Regions from separate parts of the Desulfitobacterium sp. THU1 genome, predicted to be linked through region 1. Evidence: riboswitches for the same ligand, from Rfam matches in the RefSeq annotation. Region 1 holds a riboswitch; the other holds the start of a gene.
The links. Region 1 has a riboswitch for glycine ahead of AAC978_RS10950 (ACT domain-containing protein). Riboswitches for the same ligand answer to the same signal wherever they lie in the genome.
Positions count from the first base shown of each region.

Region 1 (7,425 bases):
CAAGCCCACGGAGCAGACACATGTCATAGCCTCTAGCTTTTCAATGCTCAAAGCTCCTTCCTCTACCGCGCGGATCATGCCCGCATCTTCCGAGACAGGAATAAAAGCTCCGCTCAACCCCCCCACATGGGAGGAGGCCATGGCGCCGCCCTTTTTCACGGCGTCATTGAGTAAGGCCAAGGCAGCAGTGGTTCCGTGAGCTCCGCACCGCTCCAGCCCCATGTTCTCTAAGATTTCTGCCACACTATCCCCCACCGCTGGGGTGGGAGCTAAGGAAAGATCCACAATCCCAAAGGGCACATTTAGAGCCTTGGATGCCTCACGACCAATGAGTTCACCCATACGCGTAATCTTAAAGGCTGTGCGCTTAATCAGGTTCGCTATTTCTCCTAAATCCGCATCCGGGCTCTTCTTGACCGCATGAGCCACCACGCCGGGCCCACTGACCCCTACGTTGATCACCGTTTCCGGTTCGCCTACCCCATGAAAGGATCCGGCCATGAAGGGGTTATCTTCCGGTGCATTGCAAAAGACAACCAGCTTAGCAGCGGCAATACCATCTTGGTCCGCGGTGCGGCGAGCACATTCAAGAATGACTTCTCCCATGGTTAAGACCGCATCCATATTGATCCCGGTCTTCGTAGAACCGATATTCACCGAGGAGCAAACCCGATTCGTTTCTGCTAAGGCTTGAGGAATAGCTGCGATGAGGGCCCGATCTCCTTTGGTTAGGCCCTTTTGAACTAAAGCCGAAAAGCCTCCCAAAAAATTGATGCCCACCACCTCTGCCGCTCGGTCCAGGGCTTTAGCTAAGCGCACCATTTCCTCCGGGTTAAAGCTTGAGCCGAGAAGAGCGATCGGCGTTACGGAAACCCGTTTGTTGACGATGGGAATCCCATAGCGAGCGGATAGACTTTCCCCTACACTCACGAGATGCTCCGCTTGCTGAGTGATTTTATCATAAATCTTTTGTTCCACGCGCCGAATATCATCTCCGGCACAATCCAACAAGCTAATACCCATGGTGATTGTGCGGATATCGAGGTTCTCATTCTCTACCATCTCAATGGTTTGTAGTATTTCGTGGGGAGCGATATGCATTTTCATCGTTTTACCCCCTTAAACCCGATGCATGAATTCAAAAATGTCTTCATGCTGAACATTAACTTTTAAGCCACGGGCTTCGCCCTCACTCTGCAGCTGCTTCGTGAGATCCCCTAAGGACTCGATTGCTCGAGTAACGTCGACAATCATAATCATGGTAAAAAAGCCCTGGAGAATCGTTTGGCTAAGATCTAAGATATTGATGGATTTTTCAGCTAAACGCCCGGTCAACCAAGCGATAATACCGATCTGATCCTTGCCGAGAATGGAGATGATCACGCGGTTGGAGGTTTCCTTAGTACTTTCTAAGCTCATTTTCCTTACCCCTTTTTCTTACTTAATACTCTTTGTATGCTTCCCAATTTGGACAATAAAAAAGAGTCAACTAAAAGTTTGACTCTGGTGAGCAAAAAGAATTCATCTGAGCCGGCACCATCCATTGTAAAGAATCGTAGTCCAAAACGCTCAAAATGCTCTTCCTCTGTCCTTTTGCCTGAGAGATTGGACAGCATATCAACTGTCTTGCCCCTTCGGCGTCCTTGCGGAACTCTCCAGAGTTCTGTCCATTTCCAGTTTACCATCGGCTTAACACCCATGCACTCCTGAGAACTTCATCCAGTCCTATTAACTTTATATTGTATTATAAGCACAGTAGCTAAAAATTGCAAACCCAGTCTAAGGAGTCCCATTTACTCAAGAATTCTTCTTAAGAAAATATCTCTTCTTCGGCCGCGGTGGATAAAAGCGAATCGAAGGCTTTGTTAACCGAATATCAGCAAACCCCGGAATCACTCGCACTGTCTCCGGTTGCTGAGGGTCATTGAGGTCTATGGTTGTCAAGGCACCCGTGGTGCATGCCTCCACACAGGCTGGGGGTAGCCCATAGTCCTGACGGGGATAGCACATCTGACAGCGGGTCACTTTATTGGTATTTATATTGTACTGGGGAGCATCATAAGGACAAGCCTTGACACAGATGCGGCAACCGTTGCAAAGGGAAGTGTCGATCTCCACAATCCCATCTTTTCGCTTATTAAAGGCATGCTTAGGACAGACGCGAAAGCACTCTGGACTATCGCAGTGGTTACAGGCCATAGATAGGTATGTCCCCACATCGATTTCCTTAACATGTCGCCAGTGGATATTAGCAGGGGTATGGTTTTCATTGCGGCAGGCCATCTCACAAGCACGGCAGCCGATGCAAAGGTTGGCATTAAAGAGGAAGCCCTTTCTTTTAAACATCTTTTCTCCCCCTCCTGATGTTGACTTTGCAATCAAAATACGGAATACTCTCCCCCTCTTGTCCTTGGCCACTGATCAAACTATTAATAGGATAGCGATCACTTTGCTCCACGAGGATGACATTCTCCGGAAGATCAGGGTTAATCTTAGCTCGACCACTTATCGATCCAGTCTCATTATAGATCTCAACCCAAGAATCCTCACGGATATTATGCTGACGGGCAATCTCCTCCGCCAGTTCGATGATGGGCTCCTCCGTTCCCTCCGGATTGAGCCAGGTTAACGTTTCATATTGGGTATGGAACTTAAGCAAGGATTGGGGGGTAAGCAGATTATAGGGAAACAGCGCCGGCGCGGAAGTCATCAGAGAGGACTCTGCGTCTTGGCCAGAGATGTGGTTTTTAGCAAACAGGTGCGGCAAAAATGTGGGGAAATTGTATATCCATTGGGCGGAGGGCGCTTCCTTTCCTCTTGTAGTTTCCTTCCTTCTTTTGTAGGAACGCTTCTTAAGATCAACAGGGTCCTCTAAGTCATAAAGTTCTCTAACCTCCGGGGATAACTCCCCTTCGATCCAATCCCAGGGTGTCTTTTCAGAGGGAAAATTTGAGAACCCAGGTTGGAGTTCATTGAGCTTAACCGTTAATTCCCTAGCAATTTGTAAATCACTCTTCGCTTCATAGAAAGCAGGTAATACCTTTTGGTTAAGGGAAAGCCAGTTGTGCCAAAAGCTTACATGCAAGTCTTCTTCCTCAAAGAAGGAGGCAGCTGGCAGGACAAGGTCAGACTGTCGAGCGGTGCGATTCAGGTAAAGATCCACCGTGACAATCAGCTCCATCTGCTGAAACAAATCACGCCAGGCTCGAAGATTATAATCTTGGGCTAAAGGATTGCCACAGGATAGCCAAAGCATTTTAAGGGGCGGATCCTGAAGTTTCATCGCGCTACGTGGGTAATCGTTGACAGGAACCTCACGAGAAGCAGGGACTAAGGGATGTGGAACCCCCTCATGCTTTGCTAAGGATTGGGGATATTCCTCCTGAGGGCGATGGAGAAAATACACCCCACCCCCGAGTGAGTTATAGCTCCCTGTCAAAGCGGCAAGCGCACTCACGGCTTTGACCGATTCCCCTCCCTGACGATAACGTTGCATGCCGAAGCCGAGCCAATTGGCGACGGGGCGAAAGTGAGCATAGAGCTCAACCAGGTCTTCAAGGACCGCTAAAGGAACTCCCGTCTGTGAACAGACTTCATCAAGGGTAATCTTCTCAAGTCCTTCCCTATATTCCTCAAAGCCTTGAGTCACTTGCTCAAGGAACTCATGATCGATCTGACCACTCTCGATGAGTCGTTTGGCTATACCCCATGCCAGCCACCTATCGGTGCCTGGCTTGATCTGAATATAATAATCCGCTCTATCCGCTGTATGGGTCAGGAGCGGGTCGATCACCACCAGCGGGGTTCCCTTTTCCCGTGCTTCATAGATGAATTTCATCTGGTTAATATTCGTATTGGCCGGGTTGGCTCCCCAGATCACGATCAGACCGGCATTGCTCATGTCTTCTGGGTCAGGACCGCTAAGCTCGCCTAGGGTCTCACGAAGTGCGGTTTCCCCCGTTGCGGAACACATATCTCCTACGGGTCGGGTATGAGGACCCAAACTCGCGAACATTCCTTCCACGGCATGATGCAGGAGTCCGGCATTGCCATTGCCTTTATAATACCCTAAGCCCAGGTTGGAACCGTAGCGGTCATTCAGTTCAAGCATTTTCGCAGCGATCATCTCATAGGCTTGGTCCCAAGAGATCCTTCGCCACTCCCCTGATCCCCGCCTTACCTGTCGCAGCGGGTACTTCAAACGATACTCATCCAAGGTATATTGAATCAGGGAATAGCCCTTAGCACAGAGCCTCCCCCGAGTATAGCCGTGCTCGGAGTCGCCAACGACTCGCGTCAGCTTACCCCCGCTCATATGGGAAATCATGCTACAGGAACTATAGCAATGACGCGGACACGTATTACGAAACGTTGGCATACCGAGCACCTGCCTTTGTTGGATAAAAATAGTATAGGGCAAGATACTTCACTGCGTTCAGTATGACATAGCCCAAATACGTTGTCATCCTGAGCATAAGCGAAGGAGTATTCCCAGAGTAGGATAGCCTTTATACTTCTTGATCAAGTTTTCCTTTATGCAAACGACGGATTTTAAAAACAGCCGCAAGATCCAAGCGCGTATTAATATCTGCTAAAGAACGTCCCAGAATTGCCTCAACTTTATTCAAGCGGTAACGCAGCGTGTTCCGATGCAAAAACGTAGCTTCAGCTGTCTTATTCATATCGAATTGGTTATCCACAAAGCTCTCTAAGAGAGAAAGCAGATTATCTTCGCCCTCATCCTGCTCAGGCAAGGCCCCCAGGACATGATGATAGTATTCTTTTAAATCCTCAAGGTCATGTTTATACAAGATTCGCTCTAAACCCATATCACTAAAAAACGGAACAGCAACCCCTAGTAGGCTTCCCATCTCGTAGGCGACTTTGGCCTCTTGGTAACTGCGAAAAAGGTTATTGGGTTGGTCGTACGTTTGCCCTACTCCGCAGGCGATCCAGTAATTGGGCACTCCTGCTTTGAATTGACTCGATATAGATTCGATTAAGGAGGCAATTTCCTGCTTCTGATCCACTGCTTTTTCCTTCTCCACTGGGATAAGGGCCACGACTTCATTACGATTCACAGTAGTTGCAGGATTTTTATAGTATCGATCAATCAAGGTCCGATCCACAATCTTTTGCAGGATCTCCATAAGATGCCAATCAGAAGAATGGGGCTCTAAATCAGGGACCATTATAAGCAGCACCGTGTGCGGTCGGCGGAAGTCCCAGCCCCATACCTCGCCCATAGTGATCATATCTTCGTTGCGTTTAAGGTTTCCATAGAGCAAATCATAGAAGAAAGCGTTCTTTGTTTTATGTTTTTCCTGTTTCAGCTCCAACTTGTTCTGAAGATGGATAGAATATAAGGATAAGGCAGCTTCGATAATGGCTTGAAAAGCCTCAAAGTCCGGTGTGGCTTTATCATATAGTACAAAAAGATAGCCCAGAACTCTGCCATTCGGAGCGATCGCCCATCCTGCCCCTTCCAGACGCAAATTGTCAGTAGATAGTGTGCAAAGGAATAGGGTCTCGTTATCCTCTCGACCTCCTTCTACCTCAACCTGAAAAGAGTCTAAATCAGGATGAAGAAGCGTCGTGGAAATGGTCTCATAAGCAGGAGCAGAAACTAGGATAGGATGATTCAACACCTCTGCAACGGCACAAGTGAGAGCGTCTAACCCCTGGCTGGAGGTTTTCAGCAGCTTCCGCATGTAATTTGGCATTGAATTATTCTTTCCCATAATGCTTCATACCTCCCGTTCCCCTTAGTAAACTGAAATTTTAGCTAGATGTAGTTTAGCTTATATCTTAATATAATTCTATCCCAAAGATCATTTCGTTTGTTACAGTGCACAAATACCTAATCAACACTTTGTGCATGTGAACATTTGTTTTACTCAATTCCATTATATAATGAAAATAGACTTAGCAAAAGTCCTAGAGCTTCACGATTGGTCAACGGACTAATGATAATATTTAAGGTTGAGACACTGCAATCTCGAATGTTATTATTAGTACGAACAGTGTCGTTAAATCGTGGTAAGCTTGCATCCCATATCGACGGAATTAGTCTATAGATATTTTAATGGGGAGGTTAAAGGTGTATGGCAAATCTTCTTCAGAAAATAACCGAGAAACAAATAAGCCGAAGAACATTCCTAGCCGCTACTGCAGCAGGAACTGCCGGACTAGCTCTTTCCGGTTGTGGCAACAGCCTAATAACGACAAGTGCTGAAGGTGTTCCCGACTCAGAAGGAAAATGGATTACCGCATCTTGCTGGCATAACTGCGGCGGGCGTTGCCTTAATAAGGCCCTAGTAGTTGACGGTGTGGTTGTTCGCCAAAAAACAGACGACACTCATCCTGATACTCCCGATTACCCCCAGCAAAGAGCCTGTATCCGCGGGAGGGCACATAGACAACTTATATTTGGCGCGGATCGCTTGAAATACCCTATGAAGCGTAAACATTGGGCGCCTGGTGGTGGCGACAAGTCATTGCGTGGGCGCGATGAATGGGTAAAGATCTCTTGGGAAGAAGCACTTGATATCGTCGCTAGTGAAATTAAGAATGCCCGGGCAAAATCCGGAAGTAGGTCGATTCTGTCAGCTGCTCAGATGAATAGTCCTGCCGGTAATCACACAGTTAGAATGTTAGCTGCTACGGGTGGTTGCACAGTCAACACAGGTACAAGATCTTGGGGTTCGTGGATGGCGACTCCCCAGTTTATTGGAGGCCTTCCGCCGACAAATACTGGGATGACAATCAATGACAGACTTGACCTACTGAATTCTGAAACAGTGATCCTATGGGGTAGCAATCCAGCTTGGAGTTCTGTTTCCGGCAGTGTATATTACGCAAGAAGAATCAAAGAGGCTGGTGCAAAGTTCATTGCTGTAGATCCTTTCTATAATGAAAGCATTTCGTTGTTAGATGCCGAATGGATACCCATTCGCCCAGCAACTGATACTGCGGCCATGTTGGCAATTGCCTATGTAATGATTACCACTGACGACCCTATGAGCAATCCTATCATCGATTGGGATTTCCTTAAAGAGAACACCGTAGGATTTGATGCCGAGAGCATGCCGGAAGGTTCTGATCCTAAAGACAATTTTAAGGATTACGTCCTTGGAACCTATGACGGAGTGCCTAAGAGTCCTGAATGGGCGACTAAAATTTGTGGAGTTAAACCCGACCAAATCCGCTATTTGGCCAAGGAGTTTCGTAAAGATAAAAAAGTTGCATTTTTACCCGCTTGGAGCTTTGCTAGAAATAATAATACAGATAATCTACCGCAATTAATCATGACCTTAGGGGCCATGGGAGGACATATGGGTAAATCTGGCCACAGCACAGGGATCTGTTGTCACGGTTATGCCTTTAACGGCGGGCCCCAATTACTTCAACCCGGTAAGAACGGAC
Region 1 is NZ_JBBWUA010000012.1:54,711-62,135, forward strand. Features, by position in the region: gene AAC978_RS10945 (PFL family protein) at 1-1,107, opposite strand, end outside; gene AAC978_RS10950 (ACT domain-containing protein) at 1,120-1,419, opposite strand; glycine riboswitch at 1,576-1,669, opposite strand; gene AAC978_RS10955 (4Fe-4S dicluster domain-containing protein) at 1,798-2,346, opposite strand; gene AAC978_RS10960 (molybdopterin-dependent oxidoreductase) at 2,339-4,378, opposite strand; gene AAC978_RS10965 (PucR family transcriptional regulator) at 4,509-5,741, opposite strand; gene AAC978_RS10970 (molybdopterin-dependent oxidoreductase) at 6,105-7,425, shown strand, end outside.

Region 2 (7,425 bases), on a different contig from region 1:
CCCATTCTGGCCACTAGCCGATCGATATCTTCCTTGCTCTTGGTCTCTGTGACGCAGAAAAGAAGATGCTGATTCAGTTCCGGGTCGAAACGGGATAAATCGAGACCGCCGATGATCTTATGCTGTAAAAGGTGTTCATTGACTCTCTGAGGACTGATTTGGGTTTTGATCACAAACTCGTTAAAAAACGGACTGCTAAACGCTAGGGACATTCCGGGGAGCTTCCCAATCTCTTGAGCCGCATAATGGGCTTTTTGCAGATTAAGGTGGGCCATCTCCTTGAGCCCCTTTTTACCTAATCCCGAGAGGTGAATGGTAAACGCAAGGGCACAAAGGGCCTCATTTGAACAGATATTTGACGCTGCCTTCTCTCTACGAATATGCTGTTCCCTAGCCTGCAAGGTGAGTACATAACCCTTCTTGCCGTTTTTATCCTTAGTGGCTCCGACAATCCGCCCCGGCATCCGCCGTATGTATTTTTCACGACATGCTAAGAAACCAAGATAGGGACCACCGAAATTCAAAGGATTGCCAAAGGGCTGTCCTTCTCCCACCACGATATCCGCACCGAGCTCGCCAGGAGATTTAAGCAATCCTAAGGATACTGGGTTCACCGCCATGACCAGTAGCGCCCCCTTGGCGTGTGCTAACTTGCCAATCTCCTCAGCTTGTTCAATAACCCCAAAGAAATTTGGGCTTTGCAACAAGACTGCTCCCACCTCTTGATTAAGCGCGCCTTCTAATGCGTCGAGGTTAATGACGCCGTTGGTGGAGGGAATAGACTCAACTTCCACACCGCGAGGAAGCAGATAGGTTTGGAGTACTTCTCGATATTCCGGATGAAGTGTTTGCGGCACAAGCACTTTCTTGCGACGGGTAGCATCGCAAGCCATCAGGGCTGCTTCAGCTAAAGCAGATGCTCCATCATACATGGAAGCATTGGCCCCGTCCATGCCCGTCAATTCGCAGACAAGAGTCTGAAACTCATAGATCGCTTGCAGGGTCCCTTGGCTAATCTCCGGTTGATACGGAGTATAGGCCGTATAAAACTCCGAGCGGAGCAGAAGTTGGTCTACATAACTGGGGATGAAATGCTCATAGGCCCCTGCTCCCAGATAAGAATCATACTCTTCGACCGTAGTATTTTGGGCAGCAAGTCCTTGAATTGATTTCACCAATTCATATTCAGACATGCCTTGCCGAATCTTTAATTGAGCTTGGCGCCGAACGCTTTCTGGGATATCCGCAAAAAGCTCTTCAATCGAGTTGACTCCTATTCGGGCCAGGATCTGTTCTTGCTGGTCCACTGTGTTCGGCACATAATTCATATTAATGGCCCTCCTCCGCGAGAAACGCTTCATATTCGGCGGCAGACATTAATCCATCTAAATCCTTTAAGTCATCAACTTCTACTTTAACTAACCAACCCTCTCCATAGGGATCGTTGTTCAGTAGCTCGGGAGAATCCAGGGCCTCTTGATTGAATTCGATGACCTTGCCCCCGACAGAGGAGATAATATCCGATACCGCCTTCACAGATTCCACTGTTCCATAAGCTTGCCCTGCTACCACGGTCGTATCGACCTCCGGTAACTCAACAAATACTACATCTCCCAAGCTTTCTTGGGCATGTTGGGTAATTCCTAAAACTACTGTATCTCCTTCTACCCTAGTCCACTCATGAGATTTGCTGTACTTTAATTCCACTGGATTCATATGATCATCCTCCTTAATTATGTGGGACTACAGTCCCCAATACTTGCATCTGTTATTACTACTCTGAGAAAAAGTGACCCATGAGCGTAGCTTAACATACCGGTGAGAGCGATTTCACTGTGTAAAAGGCAGCTAAGGCTTCTGCCTCGCTTCACTCGCCATAAGCCAAGCTTTCTTTAGCGCGGAAGGGCGTTATAGGAAACTCGGCTTGTGTGAAGAATGAACAGAAGCCCTAGCTGACTTATCCACGGAGTGGATAAGCTACTCGACCCAGAAAATATTCTCATTCATCAGTGGGGCCGCTTATAGAACTGAGAAGGCACAATCTGAGCCTTGACTGCTTTGCCCCGAATCATAACATCGAGTGTTTCTCCTAGTTGGGCATACTCCGCGGGAATGAGACCTAAAGCAATGTTTTTATTTAAGGTTGGAGAAAAAGAGCCTGAAGTAATAAACCCAATTTCTTTACCCTCCCTCTGAAGGGGATAGTGGGAACGAGCAATTCCCCTCTCGATCATTTCCAGACCGACGAGCTTACGGGGCACCCCTTTTTCCTTCTGAGCCAAAAGGACCTCCCTGCCGATGAAATCTTCTTTAGCCAACTTCACAAAGAAGCCAAGTCCTGCCTCCAAAGGAGTAATATCTGGACCCAATTCATTGCCATATAGGGGTAAGCGAGCCTCAAAACGCAGCGTATCGCGAGCCCCGAGTCCGATGGGCTGCACACCCACTTCACTTCCCGCTTCTAAGATTCTCCGCCACATTTGCGGTGCCTGTTCAGGAGATAGATAAATTTCAAACCCATCTTCCCCGGTATACCCCGTCCGTGAAACCAGACAAGGCACGCCATCCACTTCCCCTTGCTTGAACCAGTAATACTTGATTTCTTGCAAATCTAGATCTGTCAGCTTTTGGAGAATTCTCTCTGCTTGGGGACCTTGTAAGGCCAATTGCGCATACTCTTGGGAACGATTCTCCAGCTTCACCGCAAAATTCTTGGTTTGCTCCTGCATCCAGGCAAAATCTTTATCCGTATTAGAGGCATTGACGACAATTAAATAATGGCCCTCACGCATTCGATATACGAGCAGGTCATCGACGATTCCTCCATCCGGGTAGCACATGGGGGAATATTGAATTTGTCCATCCTTCAGGTGGGATAGATCATTGGTGAGTATGTATTGAATAAATGCTAGAGCATCCTGACCCTTGACCTCTACTTCACCCATATGAGAGACGTCAAAAAGTCCTGCCTGATTGCGTACTGCCTTGTGTTCTTCAATAACTCCTGCATACTGAACGGGCATTTCCCAACCGCCAAAATCGATGAGCTTGGCTCCCAACCTTTGATGTTCTTCATAGAGCGGAGTTCTTTTGAGTTCTGCCACTTCAACCACCTCCTAAAATATGAGTATTTACTAATTCAGCTAAAAAGATGAAAATAAATAAAAAAACAGAGGGAATAACGCGTCGCGTTACCTCTGTCCCTTTAACCTGAGAGATTACCTAGCGGCTACCCCTTTGGTGTTCTCATCTGAGAAGCTCTCCAGAGTTTCGTCTTCCAGCAGTACTTTTGCCTGAGAGTTTCCCCCAGAATAGTGCGACATTCTGGCCGTTTCTCCTTCGGCGCTCAACACATGAGTCTCTCCCGCTAGAATCATTCGAAACCTATACAATTATCTGCTTTAATTATAGTCAGGAAACTGAGATTCGTCTAGACTATTGCCCTAAGATTCTAATAATTAATTATGTAAAATTCATTATGCAAAACTAACGATGTACTGCCCCTTAAAGCTTGTGAGCGATACCGTTCAAATCATTGCCCACGTGTTGCAATTCTTGAACCATCATCGCTATTTCTTGAGTAGCTTTTGCTTGTTCTTGGGCAATCACATTGTTTTGAAATACACCCTTAACGATTTCTTCCATGGTTTCTTGAAACTTCATCAGAAGGTCATTGATCTCATTAGCTGAACGATTGCTTTCCTCGGCTAGCTTCCGGACCTCACCGGCAACCACTGAAAACCCTTTACCCAACTCACCAGCTCGAGCCGCCTCAATTGCTGCATTAAGGCCCAAGAGATTCGTTTGCTTCGACACACGACGAATAAATTCAGTGACCCCTTCTGTAGCCTTTACTTGCTGCTTAGCCTCTTGGGCGACAGTAGCGACAGTCTGGCTCACACTGGCAACCTCTTCAGAAGAGGCAGCCATTTCTTCCAGTGCTCCGGCAGCCTGCTCGATAGACTCTCCTATATGATCGACATGCTTCTTAAGAATTTCCTTAAGCTCTTCATCACGTAGCAAATAAGCAACCATGGCAGCAGCAACCTTAGCCACAGGAGTCACGATGGCGAGGGGTCCGGCAACTCCAAAGGTTCCCACCTTTTCTTCTTCTAAAAAAATAGCAAGATTCAAGCCCTCGCGGATCTGTCCTGAACCATTGGCTTCATCTTCCGCTGTAATCTTGATTTCGTTGATTGGAGTACTCATAATGCGCTGAGCGCCCGCATGTAAAACGCCTACCCGTAGCCTTGCTGAATCAGCAATAATAATGCCATGGGGGTCACAGACGATGCCGTGGTATCCACTTTCCGAGTAAATCAAATCAACAATTCGGTTGGCCAGATTCTCCGTGACTTTTTTCATAATCCTCTCTCCTACCTCTGCTGTGCGTCTTAGTGTCAACTCCTTAAGGGGCCGAAAAAATTATAAAACGCGCAATTTTCCTATTATTTTTATAATACTCACTTATCTAATAATTGTCCAATGATTTAAGGAATAAATTGTGACCTATTACTCTAATTTGGGTATTATTTTGGGTATTAAATAAAAGAGAAAAGACTTGCCTGGTAAAGTTCCAAGAAGTCTTTCTAAATAACAACCAATTATTTATCTAAGTTCTAGAGGCGGCTTACCACCGATGCACATCTTGGGCATAGACTCGGATGGTCTTGATCTTGACCCACTTTAGCATCATAAATCCAACAACGTTCACATTTATCACCGGCCGCCGAGCCCACTGCGATGCCAAGCCCTTCAATGGATTCCGCCATGGTGATTCCTTCTGGTTTTCCCTCTCCTGCTTGGTGTACATAAACCTCAGAGACAATAAAAATCTCCGCCAAGTTCGGAATAGCCTTCAAGAATGCTTCGAGTTCTGCATTCGGGTAAATCTCGACTCGAGCTGTCAACGAGTGGTTAATCAGCTTATCTTGACGAGCCTTTTCGAGGGCCTTCGTTGCTTCTGAACGCACAGCCAATAGAGTATCCCATTTCTTTTCCAAAACTGCATCCATCCATTGGGGATTAACCTTTGGCATTTCCTCAGTTTGGATATTCGAGCCTTCAGCTATTGCTGGGATATATGGCCAGATCTCATCTGCCGTAAAGGTTAATACCGGAGCAATCAGGCGTACAAGAGCATCAAGGACATCATAGAGTACGGTCTGAGATGCGCGACGCAGAGCCGAATTCTTGCCTTCCACATAAAGGCGATCTTTGGCGATATCTAGGTAAATCGCGCTCAATTCTACAGCACAGAAGTTATGAACGCTATGATAAACCCAGTGGAATTCATATTTTTCATACCCTTGCAAAACACGGTCAATGACTTTTCCCAGTTGGAGCAAAGCCCAACGGTCGATTTCCGGTAACTCCTCATAGGCGACCCGATCCTTAGCAGGATCAAAGTCATTGAGATTACTGAGTAAGAATCTTAACGTGTTGCGGATCTTACGATAGGCTTCCGTCATCTGCTTCATGATCCGCGGTGAGGCGGCAACGTCATTTTTGTAGTCTGTTGAACAAACCCAGAGTCTCAGAATATCCGCACCCATATCCTTGGTAACTTGTAAGGGATCCACACCGTTACCTAAAGACTTGGACATTTTTCGGCCTTTCTCATCCACAATGAAGCCATGGGTTAAGACGGCTTTATAAGGGGCCTTGCCATAGGCAGCAACGGATGTTGAAAGGGAGGAATTAAACCAACCCCGATGTTGATCCGAACCTTCCAGGTAAAGATCAGCTGGCCAAGCAAGCTCTTCTCGCTCCATCAACACTCCTGTATGGCTGGTACCAGAATCAAACCAAACATCCATGATATCCGTTTCCTTGCGGAAGGACTTGCCACCGCAGGAGCAGGTGAAGCCTTCCGGCAAGAGTTCTTCGGCCGGACGGACAAACCACGCATCTGAGCCTTCGACACGGAAGATTTCTTGAACCTTGGTGATGGTTTCATCGGTGATAATCTCTTTTCCACAATCCTCGCAGAAGAAAATGGGAATGGGCACACCCCAAGTCCGTTGACGGGAAATACACCAGTCTCCTCGATCCGCTACCATGTTATAGATGCGGTCTTTACCCCAGGTAGGAATCCATTGGACATGATCAATTTCGTTCAGAGCTTCCTTGCGGAAACCATCAATGGAGGCGAACCACTGTTCAGTTGCCCGATAGATGATGGGGTTTTTGCATCTCCAACAGTGAGCATAGCTATGCTTAATCTTAGCCTCATGAACCAAGGCATGAAGATTCTTGAGGTCTTCAATAATCACCGGATTTGCCTTATCTACCTTCATGCCGGCATAAGCTCCGCCTTCAGCAGTAAATTTCCCTTGATGGTCAACAGGGCAAAGGACTGGCAGGCCATATTCTTTGCCCACGTTAAAGTCCTCTTCTCCATGTCCGGGAGCCGTGTGAACACACCCGGTACCGGCTTCCAGGGTTACATGATCCCCAAGGATGAGTACGGAATCCCGATCGATGAAAGGATGCTTAGCTATCACACCTTCCAATTCTTTACCCACAAAGCGCTTTTCAATAGGAAGTTCTAAATCCCAAGTCGAGCGTAAGCTATCTAGTAGCCCCTCCGCCACAATCCAATGTTCATTTTCTACCTGAACCTGTACATAGGTAAACTCCTCATGCAAGGTAATCGCTAAATTTGCTGGAAGCGTCCAAGGGGTTGTGGTCCAGATGATAACATAAGTGTTGTCCTCTGTAAGGACGCCCTTTCCTTCCCTGACAGGAAATTTCACAAAAATAGCATCCGATGTTTTCTCTGCGTATTCGATCTCTGCTTCAGCCAGAGCCGTTTCGCAAGAGGGACACCAATAGACGGGCTTCAAGCCCTTATAGATATAGTTCTTGCGTGCCATTTTACCGAAGACACCGATTTGAGCCGCCTCATACTCTTTTTCCAAGGTCAAATAGGGTTTTTTCCAATCTCCCCGTACACCTAGCCGTTTAAATTGCTCACGCTGAATGCCGACATACTTTTTGGCGTACTCCTTGCACATTCTGCGGAACTCAACCACGGAGACCGCATGACGGTTGACGCCTAACTTCTTTATGACCTGTTGCTCAATAGGCAAACCATGAGTATCCCAACCGGGGACATATGGGGCATCAAAGCCATTCATGGTTTTATATTTGACGATAATATCTTTGATAACTTTATTTAATGCATGGCCAAGGTGAATATCCCCATTGGCATAGGGCGGCCCATCATGGAGAATAAACTTCGGACGGCCGTCCCTTGCCTTTTGCACCGTGTCATAGATGTCTTGATCTTCCCATTTTTGCATAATTTCCGGTTCCCGCTGGGGAAGATTTCCACGCATAGGGAACTCTGTTTCCGGTAAATTCAACGTATCCCGATAATCCATAGTAGATTCCTCCTGTGATGAGTTAAAGTATAAAAAA
Region 2 is NZ_JBBWUA010000002.1:237,332-244,756, forward strand. Features, by position in the region: gene gcvPA (aminomethyl-transferring glycine dehydrogenase subunit GcvPA) at 1-1,328, opposite strand, end outside; gene gcvH (glycine cleavage system protein GcvH) at 1,330-1,716, opposite strand; gene gcvT (glycine cleavage system aminomethyltransferase GcvT) at 2,007-3,104, opposite strand; glycine riboswitch at 3,194-3,270, opposite strand; glycine riboswitch at 3,272-3,377, opposite strand; gene AAC978_RS03405 (methyl-accepting chemotaxis protein) at 3,505-4,365, opposite strand; gene ileS (isoleucine--tRNA ligase) at 4,620-7,388, opposite strand.
Region 2: another riboswitch for glycine. It lies ahead of gcvT (glycine cleavage system aminomethyltransferase GcvT); the one in region 1 lies ahead of AAC978_RS10950 (ACT domain-containing protein).